Regions from separate parts of the Roseibium sp. QJM3NY_11 genome, predicted to be linked through region 2. Evidence: riboswitches for the same ligand, from Rfam matches in the RefSeq annotation. Region 2 holds a riboswitch; the other holds the start of a gene.
The links. Region 2 has a riboswitch for S-adenosylmethionine ahead of AC0VX3_RS21555 (O-succinylhomoserine sulfhydrylase). Riboswitches for the same ligand answer to the same signal wherever they lie in the genome.
Positions count from the first base shown of each region.

Region 1 (15,575 bases), 360 kb from region 2:
CCGAGCAGGATATCCCGTTCTATTCTCCGGTCGGCAACGAATGCGCCCTCTTCGAGACGGCCCACGCCAACGGTCTGCCCCTTTTGCTGAAGGGGCCGACCGGCTGCGGCAAGACACGGTTCGTGGAGCATATGGCGGCCAGGCTCGGCCGTCCGCTCTACACGGTCGCCTGTCATGACGACCTTTCGGCGGCCGACCTGATTGGCCGCTACCTTCTGCGCGGCGGCGAGACGGACTGGGTCGACGGGCCCCTGACCCGGGCGGTGCGCGAAGGCGCGATCTGCTATCTCGACGAGGTGGTCGAGGCGCGCAAGGATGTGACCGTGGTGCTGCATCCGCTGACCGACAACCGCCGCCGGTTGCTGATCGACCGGACCGGCGAGGAACTGGCGGCCCCGGCCGGCTTCATGCTGGTGGCAAGCTACAACCCCGGCTACCAGAATATCCTCAAGCGTCTGAAACCCTCGACCCGGCAACGGTTCCTGTCGATCGGCTTCGGTTTCCCCGATCCGGCGACCGAAACCGCGGTCGTGTCACGCGAAAGCGGGCTGGAGGAAAACCGGACCGCCCTGCTGGTGCGGCTTGCCGGCCATGTGCGGGCCCTGTCGGGAATGGATCTGGAGGAAGGCGTCTCCACGCGCCTGCTGATTTATGCCGCGACGCTGATTGCCGGCGGCATGCCGCTTGAACAGGCGCTGGAATCGGCGGTGATCGAACCGCTGACGGACGAGCCGGATGTGCAACAGGCCCTGCGCGATCTGATCGCCGCGGTCTACGGGTAGAAAGAAGCCGCCATGATCCGCCCGCTGGACCTGATGGAACCCGAGGAAACCGTCGGCAATCTCTGGCACAACTGGGCAAGCCATATGGCCGCGCCCGAAGGCTACGAGGCGTGTGCGGTTTCCCTGGACTCGGTCCGCGTCAGCCTTGCGGTCCTGTTCCGGGCGCTTGGCGGTGCCGGCGGCGCCGAGATCGGGGCGGCGGCGGCCAAGCCGTCGCGCCACCGTCGTGGCGTGGCGCGCACGATTGGCGACACGCGGCAACTGGAACATATTGCCGGTTTCGATGGCGAACGCCTGCGGCTGCCACCGGTGATGGATGTTTTTCCCGCCCCGGACCTGAACCGCGCCGCCTATCTCTGGCTGGCCGCGATGGCGGGCTGCAGCGCCGGACTGAGCGACCCGGAAGCGCCTGCGGACCCCCTGGTCGCGGATCTGCACCATCTGGCGGCGATGGAGGCGGTGACGGCTCGTGTCCTGAAGGCCTGTCCGGGACTGGAGCGGCCACATGCGGCGTTGCGCGCCTCTCTTCTGGAGACGCGCGTATCCCACACCAGTGGCGGCACCGAGGCCCTGGTCGAGGAGCTGACGCGCCGGCATCTGGGCGAACCGGTTCTGCTCACGGAAGCTGCCGGCGATCTGATGCACCGGTATCGGGCCGGAACGCTGCGGGCGCCGCGCGGCTATGCGCCGGTCGCACCGGTGCCGATCTGGTTGCGGCTGGAGCGCGGTGAACCCGGCAAGGCGGCCGCCGAACAGGACCCCGGAACGGCCCCTCCCGGACTGGCCACGACGACGCGGAAAGTCGGTATTCGGGAAGAACGTGAGCAGGCCAACCGCAAGGACAGCTTCATCATCCACCGTTTCGAGGCGATCCTGAGCTGGGTCGAAAGCATGAACCTCAACCGCTCGGTCGACGACGACGATCAGGACAATGCCCAGAAGGCGGCCGAAGACCAGGATCACATCACCCTGTCGCAGAACAACAAGCGCGCCGCGACCCGGCTGCGCCTGCATCTGGATCTCGCTCCCCAGGACGCCGACCACGAACGCCTGTCGGACCAGAGCACCTACCCGGAATGGAACCACCGCTCCCGCAGCTACATGCCCGACCATTGCCGCGTGCTGGAAGTCGACGCAACGGCCGATGCGGCGCAACGCATTGTCGCCGATCCGCGTCTGGTCGCCCGCGTCCGCCGTCAATTCGAGACCTTACATCCGCGCCGTATCCTGCGCCCGCGCCAGATCGAGGGCGCGGAACTGGATCTCGATGCGCTGATTGCCGCCCAGGTTTGCCTGCGCGCCACGGGCGCCGGCAGCGACCGGATCTATCAAAGCTTGCGTGTCACCGAACGGGATCTTTGCGTTGCCGTGCTGATGGACTGCTCACGATCGACGGAGGCCGTCATCGGGACCCGTTCCGTGATCGACACGGCGCGGGAGGCGTTGATGGCGCTGGCCGGGGGCATCGATGCGGCCGGGGATCGCTTCGGTATCTGGGGGTTCTCGTCCCTGCGCCGCGACCGGGTGTTCCTAACGCGCTGCAAGCGGTTCGACGCCCCCATGTCGGAACTCGTGACCTCCCGCATCGCCGGCCTGCGTCCCGGACATTACACGCGGCTGGGCACGGCCATTCGCCATGTCTCGGCGCAACTGGCCAGGGAGAGCGCGGCGCGCAAGCTGCTGCTGGTGCTGACCGACGGCAAGCCGAACGATCTCGATCACTATGAAGGCATGCACGGAATAGAGGACAGCCGCATGGCCGTCCGCGAGGCACGCATGCAGGCCCAGGCGGTGCACGCGGTCATCATCGATGCCGACGGCCAGGACTGGTTCGCCCGGATCTTCAACCGGGCCGGCTTCACGCTTCTGCCGGACCCGGCGCGTCTGACCCGGGCGCTTCCCGACATTTATCGTTCACTGGTACAGGAGACCTGACATGCGCATCTTTTCCGTTCTTGCCGCCCTGGGGACATCGCTGGCGGTTCCGGCCCAGGCCCTTGCCGCCGGGGTCCAGCGGCCGATCCCCAATCCGCAAACGGCAACCGCCGAGATGTGGTTTTTCGCGGCCTCGATCGGGCTTCTGCTGGCGCTGGCCGCGGTGCATTGGCTGGTCGCGCGAAGATGAGAACGCTTTTCGAGCCGGCTTTCCGGCCGGGCTGGAAACTGCTTGCCGCGCTCTATCCGTTCGGTGCCGGAGCCGCCGCGGTCAACCTGTTCTTCGCGTCGCTGATCCTCAGCTGGGTCGGCTGGCGGGTATTGACCCCCTGGGAGGCCGTCGCCGGTGGGCTGATCCTGGGCCTGCCCGCCACCTGGGCGTTCGCCCGGCACATCAGATCGCTGATGGAAAAAGCCGATGCCTCCGGCTGAGCGGGCCGGCGACCGCTCTTCAACAAGCCTTGCCTCCTGCGAGGCCAGCCCGGGCGTCGTCTTGACCTAACGCGGCTGAAAATAATTCAGCGGTATCTTGAGGTAGGAGCGGCCGTTGGTTTCAACTTCGGGCAGCCGCCCGCCACGGATGTTTACCTGCAGCGCGGCGAGCATCAGCCTGGGCAGGGGCAACGTGCTGTCGCGGGCATCCCGCACGGCGCAATAGTCCGTCTCGCCCGGATGATCACGGAAATGGATGTTCGACGCCTTGTGCTCGGCAACCGTTGCCTCGCACGCGGCCTCGCGACCGGCCGGCGCGTAATCGTGGCCCACGAACACGCGGGTTTCATCGGGCAGGGCGAGAATTTCCTGAATGCTGGCAAACAGCGCCTTCGAACTGCCGCCCGGGAAATCGGCCCGGCTCGAGCCGCTGTCCGGCATCATCAGCGTGTCATGCACGAAGGCGGCATCGCCCGCCAGATAGGTGATCGACGCCAGTGTGTGACCCGGCGAGAAAATCACCGTGACCGGAACGGTCCCGACCATGAATTGCTCGCCGCTGTCGAATAGCCGGTCCCATTGATGCCCGTCCGTGCGAAAGTCATCGGGCAGGTGATAGATCTCCTGCCACAACTTCTGCACATCCGTCACCCTGGCTCCGATCGCCGTCGCCGCGCCGGTTTTGGACTTCAGAAACGGCCCGGCCGAGAAGTGGTCGGCATGCGGGTGCGTGTCGAGGATCCAGACAAGCTCGATCCCCGCCTGTTCGACATAGGCCAGAAGCCGTTCGGCATTGGCCGTGCCCGTCGCGCCGGACAGGGGATCATAGTCAAGGACAGGATCGACAACCGCACCTTGCATCGTCTCCGGGTCATGGAAGACATATTGCCAGCTGCCCGTGATCTCATCCCAGAAGGATTTTACAATTGGATTTGACACGGGCAGTTCCCTGTCTGGGCACCATGACGATCGGCACCCTGGCTATCGACTTCTACGGCAGACCGGATCAACGCGATCCGGCCTTCATCATCCACAGTTCCTTCTCGTGCCACGCCAGCCTGTCGGTCAACAGACCGGTGGAGACCTCGTCACCGGCTTCGCCGGCTGTTGCGATTGCTTCCCGCAGGACAGCAGCGATCCTGTCATGCGCCGCGATCAATTTGGCCACCATGTCGTCCGCCGACTGCGGAGCGGCCGCTTCTTCACCGGCGAGCGCCATCAGATCGGACACGGAACCGGGAGCATAGGCTCCCAGGGCACGGATGCGTTCGGCGATCTCGTCGAGTGCGTCCCACAGATTGCGGTATTGCTCCTCGAAGACGGCATGCAACTGGCGGAAGCCCGGCCCCTCGACATTCCAATGGTAGCCGTGCGTCTGCACGTAGAGCCGGAACGTCTGACCCAGAACATTTTTCAGAGCATCGATATTGGCTTGCTGTATGGCGGTCATCCGACTGATCCTTTCGGTAACTCGTTTCGACAAGCTGAACATAAGAGCTTGCCTCGGCCATTTGAAATTGATAATAACACTTATTGTTATAGAGATTTTCAATAATGATCACTCTGCGTCAGCTGCGGTTCCTCGTCACGCTCTCCGACACGCTCAATTTCTCGCGCGCGGCCGAGCGGTGTTCGGTAACGCAACCGACCTTGAGCGCAGGCATCAAGGAACTCGAGGACCGGCTCGGCGCGCAGCTTTTCGAACGCACCCGTCAGAGCGTCATGCTGACGGCTCTCGGCGAAGACGTTGCCAGGCGCGCGCGGTCGGTTCTTGTGGAAGCGGCAGCGATCGAAACGCTCGCCAAGGCACACCGCAACCCGGGTGAAGGCGAGCTGCGCTTCGGGTCGATACCGACGGTCGGCCCCTATCTCATTCCCGCCGCGCTGCCGCTCGTCCGGACCCGTTTCCCCAAACTGAAGCTGTTCCTGCGCGAGGAGCTCACCGAAAGCCTGATCGAGGGACTGGGCCAGGGCAGGCTGGACCTGATCCTGATCGCCCTGCCGTTCGAGACCGGGTCGTTGGAGATCGCTCCCCTGTTCGAGGACGGCTATATGCTGGCAACACCCGGCAATGCCCCGGCTCCCGTTCTCGGCGAGGACGTGCTGGAGACCAGCAGCCGGCTGATGCTGCTGGAAAAGGGCCATTGCTTGCAGCGCCATGCCCTGAAGGCGTTGCCGAACCGACATCTGGAGCAGGACGAGAGTTTTTCGGCGACCAGCCTGACGACCCTGATTTCCATGGTATCGGAGGGGCTGGGCATCACCCTTCTTCCCGAATTGGCGATCGATGCGGGCATCGTCCCGGAAGGCACGATCAAGCTGACCCCCCTGCCCCGCGCCTGCCCGCGCCGGATCGCACTGGCCTGGCGCCCCGGGTCGGCCCGAAAGACCGTTTTTCTCCAGCTTGGCGAGGCCCTGAAAGCGGCGCGGAGAAACCAGATCCGCGCTGCTTCACTCCGGTCCTGAAGCCCTCCCGCCGCCGGGACACAGGCAGGTTCGTTCAGAGCGCCTGTTGCAGTCTGGCGGAGGGCTCATCGGCCTCCCCGACTTCGTCAATCCACACTTCGAACCCTTTCAGTTCGTGGCGGCCGAAACTGTGGGTCAGGGGCACGTCGGCGGCGTCCCGGCCCTGGGCAATAAGGACACGGCCAAACCGGGTGTCGTTGTTGCGCGGATCGAAAACCCACCATCTGCCGCCGAGATAGACCTCCATCCAGGCGGCGAAATCCATGGCCGAATGCGGCATGGGCTGACCGATATCGCTGACATATCCCGTACAGTAGCGTGCAGGGATATTGAGGCACCGGCACAGGGTAATTGCCAGATGGGTGTAGTCCCTGCAGACACCCACGCCTTCATTCAGCGCCTCCACGGCCGTCCGGGTCGGGCGCGAATGTTCGTACCCGAAACGGATTTTTTCGTGCACGAAATCGCAGACCGCCTGAACACGCGGCCAACCCTGGGGCTCATGGTTGAATTGCGCCCAGGCGAAGTCCGAAAGGACATCGGTCTCGCAGTACCGGCTCGGGAGCAGATAGGCCAGGGCTTCTGCCGGCAGCAGCTCCACCGGAATTTGCTCGGCAGATTGATCGGCCGGGTCGGGACGCCCGTCATCCCTGATCACCCCGTCGGTCGAGATCGTCATCAGGCCGGCGGGCGCGACCACCCTGCTGCACCAGTTGCCGAAACTGTCACGATAGGCCTCGATTGCGACCGGTGGGTCGGTTACCAGAAGGTCCGGCCGTTCCAGATCGCTCGCGCGCGAATAATGGACGTTGAGCAACAAGATCATTGGTGTCGGTGCGGGAAGATCGAAAGTCAGCCGGCACCCCAGTCGCATACGCATGATAGTGCTCCAAAGAAGTTACAAGTGCTTGCCGGCCAACGTCGTGCCCATCAAAACAGGCAGGGCCATCCGGATCTTGCCGTATCCAAAATTCAAATGCACCACATTCGTGAGGCTGCATTCTGGGGACTGAATTCAGGAGACCGATAGCGTTGTCCGTCTGGCCGCCACTGGTGCAAGCCTCAGTGAACGCCCAGGCCCCGCCCCAGGTTCCCTCACGGTCTCACAAATCGAACCACCGGCCTCCGTTGGTCAGGGCAGCAAGGCCCGCAGCCGGTTTCCTCTCCGGGCCCGCTACCGCTCAATCCCTGGGTGGAATATTGACCGCCCGTTCGCTGGCCGCGCGGCTCAGGCACGTGTCCAGCCAGCGCATCACGTTCCTGAAATCCGGCAGGCCAAGGACTTCGCCCGCCTCATAAAAGCCGCCGAGATTGCGGAGCCACGGCCAGCAGGCAATGTCGGCGATGGTATAGTCGGGGCCGATGATGAAATCCCGGTCGTCCAGGTGCCGGTCCAGAACCCCGATCAGCCGTTTGACCTCGTCGCGGTAGCGCTCGAACGGGCGGCGGTCCTCATAGTCACGGCCCGCGAACTTGTGAAAGAAGCCGAGCTGGCCGGCCATCGGCCCGAGACCGCCCATCTGCCACATCAACCATTGCATCGTTTCGGCCTTGCGGGCCGGGTCAGCCGGCAACAGCCGTCCGGATTTCTCACCCAGATAGATCAGCATGGCGCCGGATTCCCACAAAGGCAGCGGCTTGCCGCCCGGCCCGTCAGGATCGATCATCGCCGGGATCTTGTTGTTGGGATTGAGCGACAGAAATTCCGGGCTCCTCTGGTCGCCCGTTGCGAAATCCACCTTGTGGGCTTCATAGGGCAGGCCGGTTTCCTCCAGCATCGCGGAGACCTTGACACCGTTCGGCGTCGGCAGGGAATAGAGCTGGATCCGGTCGGGATACTGCGCCGGCCACTTGCGGGCGATTTCAAAGGCGTTCAAGGCAGACATGTCGCGATCTCCAAGTCATCTGGTTCCGGGAGCTTATCCGGGCAAGGCCGGCAGTCATACCAAAGAGCGTTGCTTTCAGGTCCTTTCCACCGGCGCGATGAGCGGAATTGTGCTTTCGCGGCAACGCGCCTATACCTGCCGGCACCTCCGATCAACCTATCCGCAGCAGTTTCAGGAAGTTCCATGGCAGACGATCACGAAGCCCGGCACGAAGCCCGGCTGGAAAAGCTCGAAGTCGACCTCGCCCATGCCGTCAACACCATCGAGGAACTCAACACGGTGGTGTTCAAACAGGCCCGGCAGATCGACAGGATGACCCGGGCCATGGCAAACATGACCGATCAGGTCGAAGAGCTGATGGAAAATTCCCAGCCCGGCCACCAGATCGAAAAACCCCCGCATTACTGAACGCGCCGGCACGACCCGCCCGCGAAAAGGCCTTACCATGCACAATGAACGTTTCACTCTGACCGCACGTCCGGAAGGCCGGCTCGGGCCGGACCACTTCACCAAAGTCGACGAAGATCTCGGTCCGCTGCAGGACGGCAAGGCCCGGGTCCGGGTCGTCTATGTTTCGCTCGACCCGGCCATGCGCGGCTGGGTCTCGCCGAGCACGGACAGCTATATTCCGCCGGTTCAGCTCGGCGAGACCATGCGCTCGCTCGGCGTCGGCGTGGTCGAGGAAAGCAGGACGGACGCCTGCAAGCCCGGCGACTGGGTGACCGGCATGACCGGCTGGACGCGGTACCTTGACGTTATGCCCGGCCAGTTGACGGTCGTGCCGAAGCTGGCAAAGATCGAGGATTACATCGGCGTGCTCGGCCTGCCCGGCGCAACCGCCTATCACGGTCTGGTCACCGAAGGTCGGGCCGCTGCCGGCGAAACCCTGTGCATCACCGGCGCCGCCGGGTCCGTCGGTTCCCTTGTCGGCCAGATCGGCAAGAGCCTCGGTCTGCGGGTCATCGGAATTGCCGGCACCCAGGAAAAATGCGACTGGCTGACGAAGGAACTCGGTTTCGACGCCGCGCTCAACTACCGCACGGACGACCTCGACAAGGGCCTGAAGGCCTTCGCGCCGGACGGCATCAACCTGCATTTCGAGAATGTCGGCGGCAAGCCGTTCAAGGCCGCGCTGCGCAACATGGCCCCCTTCGGCCGCATGGTCTTCTGCGGGTTCATCTCCGTCTACAACGGCGGCCCGGTCGAGGACGTGCCGGACATGACCGCCATCGTCCGCAAGCGACTGACCATCAAGGGGTTCGCGATGCCGGACCACTATGCAAGCTTTCCCGCGATCTTTCAGGAACTCGGCAAGTTGATGATGCAGGGCAAACTGAAATACCGTCTCGACATCGAGGACGGTCTGGAAAACGCTCCTGCCGTGCTCGACAAGCTGTTTGAGGGAACCAACAGCGGCAAACTGGTGGTCCGGGTTTCCGATCTCTGACACGCCTGGAATTTGATCCAGATCCTGACGCGTCGCCTTCAAGAGGGTATGCTCCGGCAGCTCTCTTGAAGGTATGCCATGCGTTTTATGAAACCCCTGTCCCTGATCGTGCTGGTGGCCGCCGCCGTTGCCGGCTGGCTCTGGTGGAGCGAGCGCCCCTCCCAGGTCGAGATCGCCACGCCCGTCACGGGCCGGGCCGCGGAAATCGTCTATGCGACCGCGGTGGTCGAACCGGTCCGCTGGGCCAAGGTGACCAGCGTCATCCGCAAGCGGATCGTCACCCTGTGTGGCTGCGAAGGCATGGAGGTCAGCCAGGGGGACGAACTGGCCGAACTTGACAGCGGTGATGCCAGGGCCACCCTGGCCGAACTGGAAGCCCGCCAGGCGCTTGCCCGGTCCGACAGGGAGCGCGCCCTGCAGTTGCTTGAGCGGCGGGTGGTCAGCCAACAGGTCTACGACAAGGCGCAGAGCGAGCTGATCCGCGTCAACGCCCTGATCGCCGCCCAGACCGAACGCCTGCGCGACTATCGCATCGTCGCCCCGATGGACGGAATGGTCCTGCGTCAGGACGGTTCTGTCGGAGAGGTCGCGGAACCTGGAGAGATCCTGTTCTGGATCGGTCAGCCCGCGCCGCTTCAACTGGTGGCGGAGGTCAACGAGGAGGACATTCCGAAGGTCGCCAGCGGTCAGACGGCGCTCATCAGGGCGGATGCGTTTCCGGACCGGGACCTGACGGCGGTCGTCGCCCGGATCACGCCCAAGGGCGATCCGGTGCTGAAGAACTATCGTGTCTATCTCGATCTGCCCGAAGACACGCCGCTGCGCATCGGCATGACCGCGGAAATCAATATCGTCACGGAAGAAAAGAACAGCGCCGTGCTGCTGCCTCTGGCGGCGTTCGACGGGTCCAGTGTCCAGATCGTCGGCGAGGGCAACCGGATCTCGGTGGTCACGCTGAAGACCGGCATTCGCGGCACCCGGTCCGTCGAAGTGCTGGAGGGCGTGGGTGACAACAACCGTGTGGTCGTACCGTTCAATCCGGCCCTCGGCGACGGCGACATCGTCAGGCCCCTGGACGGCAACAGGTCATGATGCTGCTGCTCCGGATCGCGGCCACGCATGTGCGCACCCGCCTGCGGCAGACGGTGGTTTCCACACTCGGCGTTGCGCTCGGGGTCGGCTTTTCCGTCGCCATGGCCAGCCTGATGGAAGGATCGCAGCGGGATTTCATGTCAACGCTCATCGAAGCCATCCCGAATGTCGAGATCCTGGACGAACGGCGCTTTCCCGAGACCCAACCGGCCAGCCGGATCTATGACGCGGTGGTATTTCATGGACTGAGGCCGAAGGAAGACCTGCGCGGCATCCGAAATCCGACCGAGGCACTAACCTCGCTGCGCGACTGGGTCAGCGGCACCATGGCACAGCGGTTGAGCGGCCAGGCCGTGCTGCGTTACAGCGGACAGGACATCGGCCTGACCCTGATCGGTGTGGTGCCGCGGCGCGAACTTGACGTCTCGAAGATCAGGGAGGACATGCGTTCGGGGTCGTTCGAGGACCTGGAAGCAACCGCGAACGGCCTTGTGATCGGGGACAAGGCCGCACAGCGGCTGGGCGCGGATATCGGAGACACGGTCACGCTGACCTCCGCGAACGGTGTCGCCAGGCGCTTCAAGATCGTCGGCATGTTTCATACCGGGATCACGACAAGCGACGAGGGCATTGCCTATGCGCCGCTGAAGGCAGTCCAGATCCTTCTTGAAAAGCCCGACATCATCAATTCCATTTCCATCCGCCTGAAAAACATCCAGGACGCCAGGGCCGTCGCCGCACGGGCCGAACGCCAGCTTGGCTACAAGGCCGTGTCCTGGGAGGAGGCCAACGAAGGGTTGATGGAGGCCTTCGTCGTACGCAACGTGATCATGTACACGGTGGTCGGCGCCATCCTCGTGGTCGCCGGGTTCGGCATCTTCAACATCGTCTCCACGATCGTTCACGAAAAGGCCCGGGACATCGCCATCCTGAAGTCGCTCGGGTTTCCGGAAGGCGACATCCAGCGGATCTTCGTGCTGGAAGGCCTTGTCATCGGCGTGCTGGGGGCCATTGCCGGATCCGGTCTCGGGTTCGCGCTGTCGAGCTACCTTGCCACCGTCAGGTTCGAGTTCACCACCGACGTGGAAATGACCCATCTGCCAATCCACTTTTCCGCTCTGCACTACGTCATCGCCTGCCTGCTGGCTCTGTTTTCCTCCGCCGTTGCCGGCTTCATTCCGGCACGCAAGGCCGCCCGGCTCAATCCCGTCGACATCATCCGGGGGGCAACATGAGCGGCCCGCCCGCCCCCGGACGCGTGAAAGCACCGCTTCTGGAAGCGCGGAAGCTCACCCGTATCCTGCCCGCCGTGGTGCCGGTCACCCTGGTGGAAGATGTCGATTTCGAAATCGGCGAAGCGGAATTCGTGGCGATCACCGGTCCATCGGGGTCCGGAAAATCATCGCTGCTCTATCTGCTCGGCCTGCTTGACCGGCCGACCGGGGGCGAGGTTCTGATCGAAGGTCAGAGGACCGATAACCTGTCTTCCGCCGAGCTTGCGCACCTGCGCCTTGAAAAACTCGGGTTCGTCTTCCAGTTCCACTTCCTTCTGCCGGAGTTTACCGCCCTCGACAACGTGATGATCCCCATGCAGCGGCTCGGGAAGCTGTCGCCAAAGGCGCAGCTCGACCATGCCACGGACCTGCTGGCCGAGCTTGGCCTGAAGGACTTCCTGCACCGCCGGCCGGAGCAGCTCTCGGGCGGTCAGCGCCAGCGCGTCGCCGTGGCCCGCTCCCTGGCCAACGCGCCCGACCTGATCCTCGCCGACGAACCGACCGGCAGCCTGGATTCGGCGTCCACGGAACAGGTCTTCCAGAGCCTGCAAAAGATCGTCGAGACCGAACAGACCACGGTGGTCGCCGTCACCCACGACCTGGATCTGGCCGCGCGAATGGAGCGGCGCATTCATCTGGTGGACGGACGCATCGACTATGACCGGCGGCTGTAGGAACATCTCGCACCCCGGGACCTGATGTCGACCGGAAGTCCGGTCAGGCCGGCTGGTCCTGTCCCGCCGGGTGCGCGGTGGCCAGAAACAGCAGCACGGCGACCGGAACCGACAGGGCCCAGAACCCGATGAGCTTCATCAACAGGCTTGCCAGCAGGCCGCCCGCCGCGAAGGCGGCCAGGACCAGGGCCTGCTGGACGATCCTGGACCGGCTGTCGGCCCTCGTATCGGCATGCTGGAAATAGTCCGCGATGCCGAGCACCAGCTTCAGCGAATTTCCGGTCATCATGGTGGTCGGGACATGGTGATTGAGGATGGTCAGCATGGTGACGTTCTGCAAGGCCATGGCCACCGTCGACAGGCCGACGGCGACAAGCGTCACCGCGGAGAGCGGCCCGGAGGCCCCGGGGTCCCCCAGGCCGGCCACCAGCATGAACGCGCCGACAAGCGCGGCCTCCACTGCGAAGAGGTGCCTTACCGTGACCCTTCCAGTCCTGACCAGCCGCGACACGGCCGTGAACCAGAAGAGCGTGGCGGCGAAGAACATCGCCAGCACAAACAGCTTCAATGACGCGTTCTCTGCCTTGTGAAAGACTTCGGTGCACAGGACCACGAGTGTCCCCGTGATGAAGGCCGTGAAGGTGTGGAACAGGCCGAGGATGCAGATCACATCGACGAAACAGGCGCAAAAGGCGAGCAGGACCGGAACCATCGGCAGGCTCTGATGCGAGGCGGATCTGTCCAAGTTTGCGGGCTCCAGAGGTGTTCGTTTCAGGAAGATGTGCCATGCACCGGCGATCTTGCCAAGGCGGTTCGGACATGGCATAAGCGCGCCCTCATCAAGAGAAGGGCTGGCGCCCTCGCCAACCTGCCGAACCGGGCAAGGTGGTTTCCGCAACAGGGATGCGGCCGGTCAGATCCTCAACAGAGGCTTTCCGGTAACAAATCGGTTGATTTTCATGCGCCAGTCCTCCTCGGGCAACCGATGGAGGATTTTTTGTCTCAGGACCCAATTGCCGGACGCGCGGCGGAGTTGATCGGGCACAGGACGCCGGCAGGCACACAGCTTGCGGCGGACACGATCTGGCAGACCGCGGCCGAGGACTGCGTGCTCGCGCGGTTCAAGTCCCTGCGTATTCTGGGCGGCCTGCCGCGCCACAAGGCACCGCTCGGCCCCCAGGCCCGCCATGAACGTCTGAAAACCCTGTTGACGCTGTGGGCGAACGGCTGCACCTGCGCCGTCGACGAGGAACTCTTCGCCGACATCCTGCGCCGGCACTCGAAAACCCGTTTTCCCCGACCTGCCATCAGACCGGCATCGGCTTCAATGCCGACGTCATCCTGAGGTCCGCACTCCCGGCTTCAGGCTGCGCGATCCGTCTCACCCCCGGCGCGGCACCGGGCGCGGCTTGCCGCTGTCATCGACCGCGACCATGGTGAAGATGGCTTCCGTCACCTTCTCGCGGTGGCCGTAGCGGTGGCGCAGGGACCAGGCCTCGACGGTGATTTCCATGGACGAATTGCCGACACGGCCGACATGCGTGTAGATGCACAGGACATCGCCGACATGCACCGGGCGGATGAACTTCATCTTGTCGACCGCGATCGTCACCACGCGGCCCTCGGCCCTCTGACCGGAGGCAATGCCGCCCGCAAGATCCATCTGCGACAGGACCCAGCCGCCGAAAATATCTCCGGACGCATTGGTGTCGGCCGGCATGGCCATCGTGCGCAAGGTCAGATCGCCTTGTGGTTGTTCGTCGGTCAAGCCCGCCCCCTGTTCTGATTCTCTTCGAAAGACTACAAGCAGGCGGCAGGATCACAAGTCTTCTTTATCAATAGGCCAGCATCAGCGCGGCCACGATCCAGAGCGGGAGGGGCGCGGCGACCCAGATCAGCAGGATCGGCAAGCCCCGGGTCAGCAGCGTGGATTTGGACATTGATCTGCTCCGCGAGGGTCGTGATCAGGCGATTGCCTGAATTTCCAGGACAGTCAGGATCGTGAGCGCGGTCAAACCCGCCAGAAACGCGACTTTGGCGTTGCCGACAAGTGTTTGCCCGGAAAGGTCGCGTTTCGGCTCCGGCATGCCCCGGCTGTCGAGATACATCGACATCAGCATGAGCGAGGACACGACGAACCTCACCACGGCAAGCCCTTCCGCGGCGAGAACGATTGCAATCAGCATGCCCCCCTCCCGTCGGATTGATGCGAACACAGCTCCTCAGGTGGATTGGCCCCGGGCGTGCCGAAGGTGGCCAGCCACAGGCTCTGGGCAATGCGTTCGGCCACGGCAATGATCTCGTCGCCAAGATCGGGAACGAACAGCTCGCGGACAACCGGACGGAAAACGCCCAGCCACTCGCCATAATCGGCGCTGACCAGTTCTTTCTGTTTCAGGTGGGCCGGGACCGGCCTTCCCTTGTAGGCGCCGTTTTTCAGCAGGACCGATTGCCAGAAAGCTTCCATTTTCGGCAGGTGCTCGTCCCAGCGTCCCTCCAGCCTGCGCTCGAAGATCCCGCCCAGGCGCGGGTGCTTGCGGATGCAGCCGTAAAACGTGTGCACCATCACCCGGATCGCCTGTTCGTCCACCTGTTCGTAGCGCTGCAGGCGATCGCCGGTCCCGACGGGTCGGTGCGCCTGCAACTTGTATCGATGGCCTTGTGTATCGCGGGCTTCCATCGCCGCCTCCAAACATTCATTCTAAATGCATCTTTTAAATGACACAGCCTGACGCTAAAATCAACATTCCAGATGAATGTTATATGAGACCCTCCCATGCGCCTCAGTCAGGCCAGCGATTTCGCCTTGAGAATACTGATGGCGGCCGGCCAGTCGGATGCGCCGCAGACAGTCGACAAGCTGACGACGCAGCTCGGCCTCGCCAAGTCCCATGTCATGAAGATCGTCGCGCTGCTGGCCAGGGCCGGTTATCTGGAGACCACGCGCGGACGTGGCGGCGGTATCCGGCTCGCCAGGCTGCCGGCGGAAATCCGGCTGGGAGACGTGGTTCGTCTGATCGAACCGGATCTCGGCGTCGTCGCCTGCCTGAAACCGGCACCCGCCGATTGTGTCTTCCTGCCGCGTTGCGCGCTGAAGGGGGCCATGGCGCGGGCGGCGGAAGCGTTTCTGGACAGTCTGAATTCCGAGACACTGGCCTCGATCCTGGCGGGCACCCAGCAGGTGCCCCTGCCGACAGGCGTGCGCTAAAGCGTCGAGGCCTGCTCCAGAAACTCGAGCTCTTCCAGACAGTAATATCCGGAAATCCGGCTGATGGTGCCGGCGCGCTTCCAATTGTTGAGGACACGGCTGACGTTCTCGCGGGCAGCACCGGCCATGTTGGCGATGTCCGCCTGGCTGAGCTTGTAATGGATCAGCAGGCGGCCGTCGTCGAGCGGTTTGCCGAAGGTCTCGGCCAGTTGCAGCAGCGTCTGGGCGACACGTCCGGGCAAAGGCAGGAAGGAGCGCGCCGCAAGGACATCATTGGCATGACGCAGGCGTTTGCCGACGATGGACAGCATGTGACGGTAGACGGCCGGATGCTCGTCGGAAAATCTCTGGAAGGCGGCCTTGTCGATGAAGGCGAGCT
Region 1 covers NZ_CM149660.1:5,061,553-5,077,127, forward strand. Annotated here, with positions in the region: gene AC0VX3_RS23170 (AAA family ATPase) at 1-782, shown strand, start outside; gene AC0VX3_RS23175 (nitric oxide reductase activation protein NorD) at 795-2,717, shown strand; gene AC0VX3_RS23180 (hypothetical protein) at 2,719-2,907, shown strand; gene AC0VX3_RS23185 (NnrT protein) at 2,904-3,149, shown strand; gene AC0VX3_RS23190 (MBL fold metallo-hydrolase) at 3,216-4,088, opposite strand; gene AC0VX3_RS23195 (Dps family protein) at 4,156-4,599, opposite strand; gene AC0VX3_RS23200 (hydrogen peroxide-inducible genes activator) at 4,704-5,615, shown strand; gene AC0VX3_RS23205 (transglutaminase-like domain-containing protein) at 5,650-6,495, opposite strand; gene AC0VX3_RS23210 (glutathione S-transferase N-terminal domain-containing protein) at 6,797-7,501, opposite strand; gene AC0VX3_RS23215 (SlyX family protein) at 7,685-7,909, shown strand; gene AC0VX3_RS23220 (NADP-dependent oxidoreductase) at 7,947-8,948, shown strand; gene AC0VX3_RS23225 (efflux RND transporter periplasmic adaptor subunit) at 9,027-10,040, shown strand; gene AC0VX3_RS23230 (ABC transporter permease) at 10,037-11,275, shown strand; gene AC0VX3_RS23235 (ABC transporter ATP-binding protein) at 11,272-11,988, shown strand; gene AC0VX3_RS23240 (YoaK family protein) at 12,032-12,733, opposite strand; SAM-I-IV-variant riboswitch at 12,820-12,944, shown strand; gene AC0VX3_RS23245 (hypothetical protein) at 12,986-13,333, shown strand; gene AC0VX3_RS23250 (acyl-CoA thioesterase) at 13,370-13,714, opposite strand; gene AC0VX3_RS23255 (hypothetical protein) at 13,953-14,174, opposite strand; gene AC0VX3_RS23260 (group III truncated hemoglobin) at 14,168-14,668, opposite strand; gene AC0VX3_RS23265 (RrF2 family transcriptional regulator) at 14,765-15,196, shown strand; gene AC0VX3_RS23270 (Crp/Fnr family transcriptional regulator) at 15,193-15,575, opposite strand, start outside.
Region 1: another riboswitch for S-adenosylmethionine. It lies ahead of AC0VX3_RS23245 (hypothetical protein); the one in region 2 lies ahead of AC0VX3_RS21555 (O-succinylhomoserine sulfhydrylase).

Region 2 (15,575 bases):
GACGAGATCGCTGACATGACCGAGGACGGCAAGATCGTCGTCACTTGCGAGTTCTGCAGCAGCCGCTACGAATTTGACGGCTGACTGAGGCTTCCGGCGGACGCAGCTGCGTCCGTCGGTCACATCTCGTTACAAATTTCCGCGTGCCAGAATTAACCTGAAAGGGTAATCGGGTCCTGTATATTGCAGTGCGAAACAGACCTCTCCGTCGAGCACGCAGGACGCATGCCCGTTAACTTGACCCCGAATGGCCCGTGGTACGTTGAACATGTTGCAGTCTTTGGAGCCGGATTCCGGCAAGCAGCCGGTCCCTGAAGTTCTGTCGCCCCTGCGCGGGGAACGGCAGCGCAACTGGAGCCTTGCGCTTGTCCTGAAGGCTGTGTTGCAGGTCCTTCTGGCATTCGCCATTCTGTTCGGCGCGGTCAAGGGGATGAACCTGCTGGTCGCCTCCAAACCGGAAGTCGCCAAGAGGGCCATCCAGGAAACAAGCTATGCCGCAGAAACCGTGACGCTTGTCCGGGGCGAGCATGCGCCCCTTATCAGCGTCTTCGGAGAAACCGCGGCGGGACGGGAAGTGGATCTGCGCGCCCTTGTCGCCGGGGAAGTGGTCGAGGTTCATCCCGACCTGAAGGCGGGCGGAGCCGTCTCCGAAGGCGAGCTGCTGGTGGCCATCGACCGGTTCGACTATGAGGGCGCCCTCACCGAAGCGGAAGCCAATCTTGCCGAAGCGCAGGCCGCGCTGGTCGAGAGCGAAGGCCGTGTCGAGCTTGAAAAGGGCAATGTCGTCAGGGCGGGCGAACAGCTTGAATTTGCTCAAAAGGACCTGCAACGCGCGGAAGATCTTCTCGGCAAGGGCACCGTTACGGAACGCACCCTTGACGACCGCAAGCTGATCGTGTCGCAGCGCCGGCAGACACTGGAACAGGCGCAGAATTCCCTTGCCCTGGAAGAAGCCAGGGTCGTCCAGCAGAATGCCGCGATCAAGCGCCTTGAATGGCGGCTGGAAAATGCCGGGCGCCAGCTTGAAAATACAGTCCTGAAGGCTCCCTTCGATGCCATCGTGCGGTCCCAGTCGGCGGAACTCGGGCGGCTTGTAAGCGTCAACGACGCCATCGTGTCGCTCTACAAGAGCGATACCTTCGACGTTCGGTTCACCCTGTCGGACAATCAGTACGGCCGCCTTCTCGCTGAGACGGGAACGGTCGTCGGCCGTCCGGTCCAGGTCACCTGGTATCTGGGCAACGAGCCGGTCACCTATCCGGCCAGCGTCAGCCGCATCGGCGCGGATGTCGCCAGCAGCCGTGGTGGCGTCGAACTGATTGCATTGGTCGACACTTCCAGTGCGAACGTTCCCTTGCGCCCTGGTGCCTTTGTCGAGGTTTCCCTGTCGGACCGCAGCTACCCGGACAGTTTCCGGATACCGGAAACGGCATTCTACGGCGAGGGCACGGTCTATGTGGTCGAGGAGAGCCGTCTCGTGCCGCGCGAAGTGACGGCGCTCGCGATCGATGACGGTTTCATTCTGGTGACAGGCGCGCTGGCGGACGGGGAGACCCTGTTGGTCACCCGGATTCCGGAAGTCGGCGAAGGGCTGCTGGTGAAGGACGTGTCCGAAAGCGCCGACAACGCAGGGGCGGGCAAGTGACGGAGCGCCCGATGGAGTTCGAAACGCGATCCCGCGGCCTTCTGGAACTGATCGTCCGGCACGCCAATGCGGCCAACCTGATCATGGCGGTCATGGTCCTGTTCGGGGCCTATGGCTTTGCCAAGCTCAACACCCAGTTCTTTCCGACCGTCAAGACCGACCGGATTTCGGTGACCGTGTCCTGGCCGGGGGCCAGCGCGGAGGACGTTGCCGCCAACATTCTGGAGGTGATCGAGCCCGAACTGCGCTTTACCGACGGCCTCGACGAAATCGTCTCCTATGGCCGCGAGGGCAGTGCGTCGGTGCAGATGGAGTTCGTCGAAGGCACCAACATGCAGCAGGCGCTGTCCGATGTGGAACAGGCCGTCGCCGGTGTGACCACGTTGCCGGTCGATTCCGAAACGCCCGTGATCTCGGCTTCGACCTTCACCGACGGGGTTGCCACGCTGGCGCTGCGCGGGCCGTTCTCGGAGGGAGCGCTGAAGGTCTTTGCCCGGCAGATGCGCGACGACCTGCTGGCCCGGGGGATCGACAAGGTCGAACTCTACGGCTACCGGTCGCCCGAATACCTTGTCGAAATTCCCGAGCGCGAGCTGCGCCGTCTGGATCTGACGATCGCCGACGTCGCCGGCGAGATCGCCGGCAACACGATCGACCTGCCGGCGGGCAACCTCGACGGCGCCGTTGAACGCCAGATCCGGGCCCTTTCCGAGGAACGGTCTCCGGAGGCCGTGGGCAGGATCGAAGTCAAGTCCTTTGCTTCGGGCGAGAAAACCCTTGTGAAGGACATCGGTACCGTCGTCCGGGACTTCGACACCAGCGAGAACCAGAGTTTTTCCGCGGGAATGCGGGCGGTCGAACTACAGATCCTGCGGGCGGAAAAGACCGATACGCTGAAGGCGGCCCGGATCGTCGACGACTATCTGGACGAGGTCGGACCACAACTGCCGCGCACGCTTGAAATCCTGAAATACGATGTGCGCGCGGACGCGGTGGAGGGGCGCATCACGCTGCTCGTCGAGAACGGTATCTCCGGGCTGGTGCTGGTTGTCGCCATCCTGTTCCTGTTTTTGAATGCGCGGATCGCGCTCTGGGTGGCCGCGGGCATCCCGGTGGCGATGATGGCGACGATCGGCATCATGTGGCTGATGGGCGAAAGCATCAACATGATCTCCCTGTTCGCGCTGATCATGATGCTCGGGGTGATCGTCGACGACGCCATCGTTGTCGGCGAGCACACGGCGACACGGCAGGGCCTGGGCGACAGTCCGCAGGAAGCGGCGATCAACGGCGCCACCACCATGCTGGCGCCGATCCTTGCCGCGAGCCTGACCACCATCGCCGCTTTCCTGCCGATCCTGCTTGTCGGCGATGTGCTCGGCCAGATCATGGGCACGCTACCCGTGGTCGTGGTCTCGGTCGTGATTGCCTCGCTGGTCGAATGTTTCCTGGTGCTGCCTGGCCACCTGTCCCACGCTCTCGGCAGCCGGCCGGGCTGGAACTGGTGGCGGGTTGTCCTGATCGCGGGGGCGCCGGCCTTTTTCCTGAGCGCGCTGGTTGCCCAGCCGGACATGTCCGTTCCGCCCTATCTCGATCTGATCGACGATCCCCTGCGGGCGATCCGCGAAACCGCTGGCGTCTTTGTCTTCGAACTGGTGGTCGTGACCGTCTGTTTTCTGCTGGCCGTCGCCCTGGAGACCCTGCTGATGGCCATGCGCCGGACCCGGCGGATGCGCGACGAGGAAGACCGGCCGGGCTGGTTTCGCAGGAGCTTCGATGCCGGCTTCAGCTGGGTGCGCGACAATCCATTCCGTGCCCTGGTTTCTGCGGCGGTCGCCTGGCGCTATGTCACGCTCGCCATCGCGATTGCAGCGCTGATCCTTGCTGTCGGCCTTGTCCGTGGCGGCCGAGTCGGCTTCACGTTCTTTCCCTCGCCGGAAGCGGAAAACCTGACCGCGTCGATCTTCTTCCATGCCGGCATTCCCGAGGACGTTGCGATTGACGGCATCCTGCGGATCGAGAGTGCGCTGACACAGGCGGAACAGACGCTTACCGAAGGCACGGGCCAGGATCTTGTGGTCGCGACCTATGCGACGCTCGGCAAGACGGGCAACAACCGGGGCGACAATGTCGCCAACATCACGGTTCAGCTTACCCGGTCTGAGGACCGCACGATCAGGACACCGGAGATCGTCCGGGCCTGGCGGGCCGCAGTTCCCTCTATTCCCGGAACGTCGCGGATCGCGATCGCGGAGCGCCGGGGTGGACCTCCCGGGCGGGATCTCGACATCCGCCTGACCGGAGCGCCCCTGAATGTGCTCAAGGCGGCCGCGCAGGACCTGCAGCAGGAACTCTCCGGTTTTCCCGGAACCAGCGGCGTCGAGGACGATCTGCCCTACGGCAAGCCGGAACTGGTGATCGAGCTGACACCGCGCGGCCGGGCACTCGGCTTCACCGTGGATAGCGCAGCGCGCCAGATCCGCAATGCTTTCGAGGGCACCATTGCGCGGCGGTTCGCGGAAGGCGACGAGGAAGTGGCCGTCCGTGTCAAACAGGTGTTCGATCAGGATGGCACGGCCGCTCTGCGCCGGCTGTCGCTGAAAACGCCCGCCGGCGACTTCGTTCCCCTGACCGAAGTGGTCAGTCTCACCGACGATCAGGGTTTTTCCGTCATTCTGCGGCGCGACGGACGGACCGTGGTTACGGTTGTCGCCGATGTCGACAGCACGGTGACCTCCAACAACCAGATCATCGCCGAACTCAATACGGCGTTCCTGCCGGATCTCGCCGAGCGGTACGGACTGGACTATTCCTTCGCCGGACGCGCCGAAGAGCAGTCGAACGCGTTTTCCGATCTTCTGACCGGGGTGCTGCTGGCGGTTGCCGGGATCTACATCATCCTGGCCGCGATCTTCGCGAGCTACGCGCGGCCGATCGTGGTGATGTCGATCATTCCGTTCGGCATCGTCGGCGCGATTGTCGGCCACTACCTGATGGGCTTCAACCTGACCATTCTCAGCATGATCGGCCTTCTGGGCCTTGCCGGCATCCTGGTCAACAACTCGATCATTCTGGTGGCGCGCTTCGATGAGCGCAAGGCAACGGGCGAGGAGTTGAATGCCGCGGCGGTCGGCTCCAGTTGCGACCGGCTCCGGGCGGTTCTGCTGACCTCCCTGACGACGATCGGCGGCCTGCTGCCGCTGATGTTCGAGACCAGTCTTCAGGCCCAGTTCCTGCTGCCGATGGCGATCACCATCGTGTTCGGCCTCGGCACGGCGACGGCGCTGGTTCTGGTGCTGGTGCCGGCCCTGCTCAAGATCGGTGACGATCTCGGCGGTCTTGTGCGCCTTCGGCGCCGGCGCGACCTGTCTCCCCCGCCGAAGCCCGGCAAAGCGCTCACGCCGGCGGAGTGAGTGTCAAAGCTCCGTGGCGAATGCCGCCGCAGCTTCGGCCGCCGCGGTGATATTGCCGTCGAGGGTGGCCGGGGACTTGCCGCGCGGGCCGAAGTCATGGTTGCCATCCTCCAGCCAGGCCAGCCGGACATGGTCCGCCATGGTGACCGCTTCCAGCTCCGCCCGCGACCCGAAAGGGTCCCGGTCGCCCTGCAGGATCAGCACCGGGCGTTTTGCGTCCTGCAACGGCGCCAGCCGCCACTCCGCTTCCGGCTTGCCGTCCGGATGAAACGGATAGCCGAAGCAGCAAACGCCCTTGACACGCCCGGGCAGGGAGCTGCCGCCGGCCAGCATGGCGGCGACCCGCCCGCCCATGGACTTGCCGCCGACAAGAAGCGGGCCCTCGGTCTCGCCCATCAGGGTCTGCAGGGCTTTCTGGAATTCACTGACAAGCTTGTCGGCGCGGGGAGGCGGCTTCTTCGAACCGCCGCTGCGCCGGCCCGCCATATAGGCGAATTCGAACCGGGCGACGGCGATGTTGTTTTTGCCCAGCGCGGCCGCCAGCCTGTTCATGAACGGGGCATCCATCGGCGCACCGGCCCCGTGGGCCAGCAGCAGCGTCGCCGCAGGCGCCGTCTCGGAAGTGGTTTGGGGCGCGGTATCGGGGCTCAGGTCAGGAGTGGTCCGGAGAAAGGTGCTCATGGTGGTGTGATCTGTCGCAGCGGCAGGAGGGTCGGAAAAGGCTATCATCCCGACCTATAGAGCTGTGCCTGAGCTGGCAAGCCGGTTCGGTTCGAAAGGCTGAAAAGACCAAATGTTTGAACAGATCGACATCAACCTGGTGCGCATGGCCAGTTTTGCGGGCATTTTCGGGCTCATGGCCTTGCTTGAGGCCGGCCTGCCGCGCCGCGAACTGCGCAACGGCCGCCTGAAGCGCTGGCCGACCAACTGGGGCCTGATCCTGCTGGACTCGCTGCTGGTCCGTCTGGTCTTCCCGATCGGCGGTGTCGGCCTGGCACTGCTGGCGGTGGACAACGGCTGGGGCCTGTTCGCTCTCGCCGGTTGGACGGGAGACACATCCCGGATATGGCCAGGGCTGGTTGCGGGGCTGATCACGTTCCTGCTGCTGGATCTGGCGGTCTGGTTCCAGCATCTGGCGTCCCACAAGGTGCCGTTGTTCTGGCGCGTTCACCGGGTTCATCACGCCGACAGCGAGGTCGACGCGACCACGGCCTTGCGGTTTCACCCGGTCGAGATCCTTGTGTCCTTTGTCTGGAAGGGGGCGGTGATCGTGGCCCTGGGCGGCCCGGTCGAGGCGGTGCTGATCTTCGAGATCGTGCTCAACGCGTCGGCGGTGTTCAGCCATGCCAACATCAGGTTGCCGTTACGGCTCGACCGGCTGCTTCGGTTCGCGATCGTGACACCGGACATGCACCGGATCCACCATTCCGTCATCCACCGCGAGACGGATTCCAACTACGGTTTTTACCTGTCCGTCTGGGACCGGCTGTTCGGCACCTACACCGAGGACCCGGAAAAGGGCCAGCAGGGTATGGAGATCGGCCTCGGCCCGTCGCTCACCCCCCGGGCCCATTCCTTCCCCTTCAGCCTGGCGATCCCTTTCCTGAACATCCCGGGACGCCGCAACGGCGGCAAGGATCAGTAGAAACTCAGCGGGAAGTAGCGCAGGTAGAGTTCGCGGTAGATGCCCTTCTGGTAGAGCTGGCGCAGGGCATAGGAGAGGGCGGCGGCCCGTTCCGGGTCGCTCGCGCGGGTGGCAATCGCCATGCCCTCGTCGAAATAGCCCGGTTCCAGCCAGGGCCCGCCGGCAAAGGCGCAGCAGCCGTCGGCGGCTTCGCCGGGCAGCCAGAAGGACAGGCTCAGCCCGTCGCCGAAATGTGCGTCCGCCGCGCCCGATTTGACCGCCTCACGCGCCGCGCGCGCCGTTTCGAAAGGGGTGATCTCAGCTTCCGGCCAGAACCGCCGCGCAAAGGCCTCGTAGCGCGAGCCGGTTTCCACGGCAACCGACAGGCCGGCAAGCGCCTGCTCGTCGAAGTCGGCGGCGGCCTGCGCCGGCACGATGAACCGGGCGGGCAGTTTCAGATAGTCCTCGGTGAAATTGAGCCGCCGCGTGGCGCTCCGGCTGCGGGAAAGGCCTGAAATGATGGCATCGCCTTCCTCCTCGTCGAGGGCCGGCAGCAGCACGTCGAAATCCTTGATGCGCAGCGCGCAGGAACTGCCGAGCTCCTGGCACAGGGCCCGGGCAAGATCCACGTTGAAGCCGGTCAGCCGCCCCTGCGGGTCCCGGAACACGAAGGGCGGGTAGTCGTCGGTCGCCAGAAACTGGATCTTGTCCGGAATGGCACTTGGCCGGTCATGCACGGCTTTCGGATCCCAGAAATTGGGAACACGGACATCGGGCTGCTGGGCGAGGGCGGGTGTCGCGATTGCCACAAGGCAGGTCAAAGCGGTCAGGATCCTGGCGGCTGCCGAGTGGTAGGTCTGGAAAAGAGGCTGTCCGTTGAACACGCTGCAATCCTGAAAGCAGTCCTGGAGGGCGCCCGGCCCGATGGGCCTGCGACAGTCGGGCAAAGACTATCTTACGCCAGCGCGGATTGTCACCATGCCCCGCGCGGCCTGAAAACGTTTTGAGAGGGTTATTCAACAATCTTTGGAGCGGGTGAAGGGAATCGAACCCTCGTCTTAAGCTTGGGAAGCTTCTGCTCTACCATTGAGCTACACCCGCGAAATCGCCTGCCAAGCTTTCTGCGCCCAGTCATGCGGGCTGTCAAGCGGGCATGGATCCGTGTTCCCGGCTTTTCCCACGTACCGATCTTGCACTGCGGCATCAAAATAGCCATGTTCCCGCCTGCGCCGGCAGGTGCCTTGCAACAACAATGGAACGGCAGGTGGACAGGATGCGAAACAGGATCAGGGCGCTGGTGACATCGCGCAACTGGGAAATCGCGATCATTGCCATCATCATGGTGAACGCGGTCACGCTCGGGCTGGAAACGAGCCCTGCGGTCATGAACAGCATGGGTGGGCTGCTGTTGCTGATCGACCGGACCATCCTCGGCATCTTCGTGATCGAGCTGACCCTTCGGCTGTTCGCCCATGGCCCCCGGTTCTTCAGGGACCCGTGGAGCGTGTTCGACTTTGCCATCGTCGCGATTTCGCTGATGCCGGCGACCGGCAACCTGTCCGTCCTGCGCTCCTTGCGGATCCTGCGGGTGCTGCGCCTGATTTCGGTGGTGCCGTCCCTGCGTCGGGTCATCGGCGGGCTGATCTCCGCCCTCCCGGGCATGGGCTCGATCGTCGTTCTGATGGCTCTGGTGTTTTATGTGTTCGCGGTCATGGCGACCAAGCTGTACGGCGAGACCTTCCCGGACTGGTTCGGCAACCTCGGCGCTTCGCTCTACACCCTGTTCCAGATCATGACCCTGGAAAGCTGGTCCATGGGCATCGTGCGCCCGGTCATGGAAGCCTATCCGTATTCGTGGCTGTTCTTCGTGCCTTTCATTCTGTGCACGGCGTTCACGGTGCTGAACCTCTTCATCGGGATCATCGTTTCGGCCATGCAGGAAGAACATGACGCCGAGGCCGACGCCAACCGCCAGGCGATCCATGACGACACCGGTCTGATCCTGGAAGAGGTCAGGGCGCTCAGGGACGAGGTAAAGGCGTTGCGGAGTGACGCGGGCAAAGGGCAGGTCTGATAGGGCGGAGCGTCTGGCCGATCCTTCGAGACAGCGCATGCGCGCTTCCTCAGGATGAGGTCGGGGTACTTGATGGGCTTGACATCGGCAGGTCTTCTTCTTCGTCTTGAGGAGGGCTGAAGGCCCTTTGCGAAGGCCCATCCACTGTCTCCACCTCATCCTGAGGAGGGCTGAAGGCCCGTCTCGAAGGCCCACCCAATGCCTCCACCTCATCCCGAGGAGGGCTGAAGGCCCGTCTCGCAGGCCCACCCAATGCCTCCACCTCATCCCGAGGAGGGCTGAAGGCCCGTCTCGAAGGGCCCACCCACTGTCCCCACCTCATCCCGAGGAGGGCTGCAGGCCCGTCTCGAAGGCCCATCCACTGCCTCCACCTCATCCTGAGGAGGGCTGCAGGCCCGTCTCGAAGGCCCACCCACTGCCTCCACCTCATCCTGAGGAGGGCTGCAGGCCCGTCTCGAAGGCCCACCCACTGCCTCCACCTCATCCTGAGGAGGGCTGCAGGCCCGTCTCGAAGGATCGGCCGCTTGCTCTAAAGTTGCGTCACCGCGTCCTCCGGCCCCTCGACCGTCAGTCTGACGCCGTCTTCCGTGTAGTCCCGGGAAATCACCGTCAGCCCGAGATCCTCGACCCGCCGTTCCAGCTCCGAGCCGGACGCGAATCCGGCGCTCACCTGTTTGCGCAGGATCTTCCTGAAGATCACCAGCTCCGCATGGCCGATGGCGTCCTGGGCAGCGCCTGAATAGGCGCGGGCGAGGCCGCCGCCGCCCAGTTTGGTGCCGCCGAAATAGCGCACGATCAGAACGGCGCAATTGATCAGCTCCGCGCCCTGCAGCACCCGCAGCACCGGCATGCCCGAGGTCCCTGCCGGTTCGCCGTCGTCCTTGCCGCTTTCCTCCACCCGGCCGTCGTCCAGAAGACGCCGGTGCGCCGTGACAATGTGATTGGCTTTTTTGTGCTGCTTGCGCAGTTCCTCCAGCCGCCGGTCAAACAGGTCGACCGGCACCAGATGCGCCAGGAAGCGGGACTTGCGGTCCTCCAGGAAGCCTTCGTAGTCGCGGGTGATGGTCTTGAAGGCCATGGGCTGTCAGGCAGGAGACCGGAAATGCTTGGACAGCTTCAATGCCTGGCCCTGGTAGTTGGAGCCGATGCCCTCGCCGTAGAGCCGTTCGGGCCGTTCTGCCATATGCTCATAGACAAGACGGCCGATGGTCTGGCCGTGTTCGACGATGAAGGGCACGTCGTGGGAGCGCACTTCCAGCACCGCCCGCGAGCCGACACCGCCGGCGCCAGCATGGCCGAAACCGGGATCGAAGAAACCGGCGTAATGCACCCGGAATTCACCCACCAGCGGATCGAACGGCACCATTTCTGCAGCATAGGTCGGCGGCACATGCACGGCTTCCTGGCTGACCAGAATATAGAACGCATTCGGGTCGAGGATCAGTTCCGCGCGTTCGCGCCTGTAGATGGGCTCCCAGAAATCGAGCGGATGCTGCGCCCCGACCTTGTCGACATCGATCAGGCCGGAATGGTGCTTGGCGCGGTAGCCGATCAGGCTTTCGGGGCCGGTGCCTTCCAGGTCGATGGACAATTGCACACCGCCGCCGATGCGCTCGTTGCCGCCGCTCATGAGCGTCTCGGAGGCGTGGATGGCCTCCAGGTCCGCGTCCGGGATCAGCGACTGGCCGCGTCGGAAGCGGATCTGGCTGAGACGCGACCCGTTGCGCACCAGGATCGGGAAGGTGAGGGGCGAGATTTCAGCATAGAGCGGGCCGCGATAGCCCGCCGGAATGGTGTCGAAGGCCAGGCCGTTGTCGGTGATCACCCGGGTGAACACGTCAAGCCGCCCCGTGGAGCTCTTCGGATTGGCGGTGGCCGAAATGTCGGCGGCCAGCGCCAGACCTTCCTGCAGCGGCACGATATAGACGCAGCCCGTTTCCAGGACGGCACCCTCGCTCAGATCGATCGTGTGCAGCTTGAGCTGTTCCAGCCGGTCGGCGACCCTGATGTCGGGCCCGGGCAGAAAACTGGCGCGCACCCGGAAGGCGCTGCTCCCGAGGCGCAGGTCGAGGCTGGCAGGCTGGATCTGCCCGTCGACAGGAGCCGTCCCGGACGAGATTTCACCGGCGGCGAACATGGCCCGGATGATCCGCTCCGGCAGGATGCCCTGCTCGGAAAGGGTTGTGCTGCCGCCGAGGTCCTGATCCGCTGTCACATTCATCGAGATATCCCGTAACAATTCATCCCGTCGTGCTTAGCGGATGCGGCCCGCCGCGCCAACAGGCATTGCGGCTCCTGACGTGTTTTCGGCAAAGATGATTGACCGCTGGCGTATTATCCCTTAGGAAAAACACACTTCGTGGTGATTTGGGCCGGCCGGCTTGCAGCCACGTTAAACAAGTTGCTAAATAGGCCGGAGGTGCAAACCCCGGTCTTGAGGCTGGGGTTTTTTGCGTTTGGAGCACGAGTGACATGACTGAGACCACCAAGACCGGAAACAAGAGCTGGCGTCCCGCGACCACCCTGGTGCATGGCGGCACCATGCGCTCGCCCTTTGGTGAAACCTCGGAGACCCTCTATCTGACGCAGGGCTTCACCTATGACAGCGCGGAAGCCGCGGAGGCGCGCTTCAACGGCGAGGATCCGGGATATGTCTATTCCCGCTATGCCAACCCGACCGTGACCATGTTCGAGGACCGCATCAAGGCGCTGGAAGGCGCCGAGGCCGCGCGCGGCACCGCCAGCGGCATGGCCGCGGTCAACCTGGCTTTGATGGCCTCGGTCAGGGCGGGCGACCATGTCATCGCCGCCAAGGCGCTGTTCGGCTCCTGCCGCTATATATGCGAGACGCTGCTACCGCGTTTCGGTGTCGAAAGCACTTTGGTTGACGGCACCGACATCGACCAGTGGAAAGCCGCGGTGCGCCCGAACACGAAGGCGCTGTTCCTGGAAAGCCCGACCAACCCGACGCTGGAAGTGATCGACATTGCCGCCGTGGCCGCGATCGCGAAGGAAGCCGGCGCCCGGCTGATCGTCGACAATGTCTTCGCCACGCCGCTCTACCAGTCGCCCTTGCAGCTCGGCGCCGACGTGGTGGTCTATTCCGCCACCAAGCACATCGACGGTCAGGGCCGGTGCCTGGGGGGCGTGGTTCTTTCCGACGAGGAATGGATCGTCGACGAGGTCATGCCCTTCATCAAGCACACCGGCCCGCACATGAGCCCGTTCAGCGCCTGGGTGCTGCTGAAAGGACTTGAAACCCTGCCGGTCCGCGTTGCCCGCCAGAGTGAAACAGCGGGCACGATCGCCGATTTCCTGGCTGGACAAGCGAAGGTCACGCGGCTGATCTACCCGGGCCGGGAGGACCACCCGCAGGCCGAGGTCGTCAAGCGCCAGATGCGTGCCGGTTCGACGATGATCGCCCTTGAGGTCGATGGCGGCAAGGAGGCGGCGTTCCGCTTCACCAATGCACTGGACCTGATCCGCATCTCCAACAATCTGGGCGATGCCAAGAGTCTGATCACCCATCCGGCGACCACGACCCACCAGTCCATCGGCGAGGAGGCCCGCGACGAACTCGGGATCACCGACGGCATTTTGCGCCTGTCGGTCGGCCTGGAGGACCCGCAGGATCTTCTGGAAGATGTCGAGAAGGCGCTGGCGGCGGTGTGAGGCACAGTGAATTCGGGCAGCTTCTCGGACAACGTCAACCGGGAGTGGCTGGAGCGGTTTTTCTCAGGGCGCCCCCCCACCCCTACCCCCTCCCCACAAGGGGGAGGGGGACTTGCTCCGAGCCGATCGCCTTGGCTTTTTCCAAGTTGACAGGTTGCGGTGCGGCGTAGTTGGGATCCTTGGCGCAGCGGGATTCCCCTCCTCCTTGTGGGGAGGGGTTAGGGGTGGGGGTCTTGAATAAGGAACAGCTGTGTAGTCTTGACCAAACCCCCATACCGAAAAACAACAAACCTCAATCCGGATGAAGCGCCCTGACCCCGATCAGAACCCGTGCACCGGCCGAGACCAGGCAGACCGCGGCAAAACCCCAGGCCAGCACGGGAAACCAGCCGGGCACAAGCGCCATCAGGAGGAACAGGGCGATGGTCTCCGTGCCCTCGGCGAGACCGCCCAGGTAATAGAGCGACTTCTGGCCCTGGGTGGCGGTCGCAAGGCTGTTTTTCTCCGCCATGATCGCAAAGGCGAGAAAGGCGGAGCCGTTGGCATAGAAGCTGGCCAGCAGGGCCGCGGCGGCAAGCGCATTGGCTTGCGGGTCCAGGATCGCGAAGGCCAGCGGGATGGCGCCGTAGAAGAAGAAATCCAGGGTGATGTCGAGAAAACCGCCCAGGTCGGTCTTGCGGGTGGCCCGGGCAACCGCACCGTCCAGGCCGTCGGCGAGCCGGTTGAGGGCGATCAGGAACAGGCCGGTCAGCACGTATCCGGTGGCAATCGCGAATGCCGCGCCCATGCCGAGAGCAAATCCGGTCAGGGTGACGGTGTTCGGGCCGACACCGGCGCGGGCCAGAAGGTGCCCCATCTGATTGAGCGGCGGGTCGATCAGCGGCCGCAGGCGTGCGTCGAGCATCAGTTGGCGTGTCTTTCATGTGAAGTCTGCCATCTACATGCGAAATCCGTCTGCAAATCACAAGCAAATCCGGCGCCGGATCACACAAGCCTCTTTCACGCTTGTGTCATTCGCCCTATAAGCGCCTCCTGAATGAAAGGCTCCAGGGCCCATCGGGATCCGGGACGTATCTCCCGCGGCGAAGGAGGCGGTGAATTTTCCGCCCGATATCGTCGATCCGTCCGCGCGGTGGCGGAGCCTGAACGCAAAAGGAATAATCGTGTCCGGCAGTTACAGCGCCATCACAGAAGGGATCGAGGTTTCGGTCGAGCCGTTTTACATGGACGATGAATCACGGCCGGAAGATCGCGAGTTCATCTGGGCCTATATGGTCGAAATCCACAATGGCGGCGACGAACCGGTCCAGTTGAAGACGCGCTTCTGGCAGATCACCGACGCGATGGGGCGCCAGGAGGAAGTGAGCGGCGAAGGGGTCGTCGGCGAGCAGCCGGTGATCGAGCCGGGCGAGACCTACGAATATTCCTCCCACTGCCCGCTTTCGACCGATAGCGGCATCATGGCCGGCGCCTATTCGATGGAGCGGCCCGACGGATCCCGGTTCGATGTCGTCATCCCGGCCTTCTCTCTGGACCTGCCGGACGCCATCCACAGCCTCAACTGACTGCGATTGACCGCGCGCCTGCCGCCGTCAGATGCTCCACAGGGCGCCGACAAAGCCAAGCAGCAGCCAGAGGATCCATTTGCGCCGGTTGAAGGCGGTCAGCAGGGTCACCGCGAGAATGCCGAAGGTCAGATAGATCGCGTGTCCGGCAAAACCGGTTCCCAGAACAAGGGCGAACAGATCCGGATCGCGGTCCTTGGCCAGATGGAAATGGTGTTCGGCGAACATCACCAGCGAATCCGCGGCCAGCCCGCACAGGTAGCCGGCAAAGGCGATCATCATGCGCTGGCCCCAGTTGACCGGCTTCGGCTCGGCCCGTCGGTAGACACGGCGCATGCCGCGCGCATCGAGCCGCCCGTAACCGACCCGCTGACGGTAACGCCGCAGCGGGTAGCGGACACTGGCCTCATTTTCGAACGTGCGACTGACTGACATCCGGTTCCACCCTGCTTGCGTCCTGCCGGGAGAGCGGCGGTGACGCAGCGCCAGTCTCCCTTACCCCTAGGGTATTAGGTCACGGCGTTTTAGCGAGTGGAAAACAAAATCGCTCCAATTTGAGCGATCTCCGCAATTGTGCATTCAAGAGGCACGGAACGGCCGTATGGGCGGCAAGCTGCCGGGCCGAGGGACGCCTCAGTCCGTCCGGTGCCTTGCGATGGCGCCGCGTTCGATGGCCGCCACGGTCAGCTTGTCGAGGGTGAACCGGTCGCGCAGCAATTGCAGGATGCGCAGCTCTTCCTTTTCCACATGCAGGTCGGCCGCGGCCACTTCCACCGCCAGGGCGTAAGCGGTGTCATAGAGCTTCGCCGGCAGCACGTCGCCGACCAGTTCCAGAACCAGGCGCAGGCCGTCGTCTTCCTGCAGGATATCGCCGCAGCGTTGCGCGGCCGGAATGAGCCGGCTGGCGTCATAGCCGTCGAAGATCGGCAGCATCTTGATCATGTCGCCGATGGTGGCCAGTTCCTTGTCGGTCATCTCGTTGTCCGACGCGGAAACGATGACCATCACGTAGATAAGGGCTTCCTGAACGCTGATTGGCTCGTTGCTAGACACTATTCATTCTCCAGTGGCGCCTGTTCAAAGGCGAATTGAATGCTCCGTTTATAGGGTCGGCGACAAAGCTTCAAGTCACGGACTGGCAACATGAGACCGACTGTCGGCTGGAAAACGGGGAGCGGCCGGTATTGAGGACACCGCAGATGAGATTGCACAAAATAGACGGTTGATCTAGTGTCGCGCCGCAGCATAAGGCGCGGTTACCCCAAAACCGGCCGGACCTGTCTTTCACCCACTCTTTTGCTACGAAACGACACGAGAACATGACCGAACAATCCCTGCCTCCGCTTGACCTTTCGCAAGAGTTTGTCGAGGCGGCCCGGAAATCGAAAGCCTGGCCGTTCGAAGAAGCGCGAAAACTGGTCAAACGGATCGAAAACAGGGGATCAGAAAAACCGGTCCTGTTCGAAACCGGCTACGGGCCGTCCGGCCTGCCGCATATCGGCACCTTCGGCGAGGTGTTGCGCACGACCATGGTGCGCACGGCGTTCCGCCTGCTGACCGAAGACAAGGTCCCGACCCGTCT
Region 2 covers NZ_CM149660.1:4,698,427-4,714,001, reverse strand. Annotated here, with positions in the region: gene AC0VX3_RS21605 (Hsp33 family molecular chaperone) at 1-84, shown strand, start outside; gene AC0VX3_RS21600 (efflux RND transporter periplasmic adaptor subunit) at 269-1,645, shown strand; gene AC0VX3_RS21595 (efflux RND transporter permease subunit) at 1,657-5,058, shown strand; gene AC0VX3_RS21590 (alpha/beta family hydrolase) at 5,062-5,739, opposite strand; gene AC0VX3_RS21585 (sterol desaturase family protein) at 5,852-6,703, shown strand; gene AC0VX3_RS21580 (transporter substrate-binding domain-containing protein) at 6,697-7,566, opposite strand; tRNA gene AC0VX3_RS21575 (tRNA-Gly) at 7,710-7,783, opposite strand; gene AC0VX3_RS21570 (ion transporter) at 7,956-8,756, shown strand; gene AC0VX3_RS21565 (IMPACT family protein) at 9,286-9,834, opposite strand; gene AC0VX3_RS21560 (2'-deoxycytidine 5'-triphosphate deaminase) at 9,841-10,977, opposite strand; SAM riboswitch at 11,106-11,185, shown strand; gene AC0VX3_RS21555 (O-succinylhomoserine sulfhydrylase) at 11,229-12,428, shown strand; gene AC0VX3_RS21550 (CDP-alcohol phosphatidyltransferase family protein) at 12,721-13,332, opposite strand; gene apaG (Co2+/Mg2+ efflux protein ApaG) at 13,652-13,993, shown strand; gene AC0VX3_RS21540 (hypothetical protein) at 14,021-14,428, opposite strand; gene AC0VX3_RS21535 (tellurite resistance TerB family protein) at 14,627-14,998, opposite strand; gene AC0VX3_RS21530 (lysine--tRNA ligase) at 15,313-15,575, shown strand, end outside.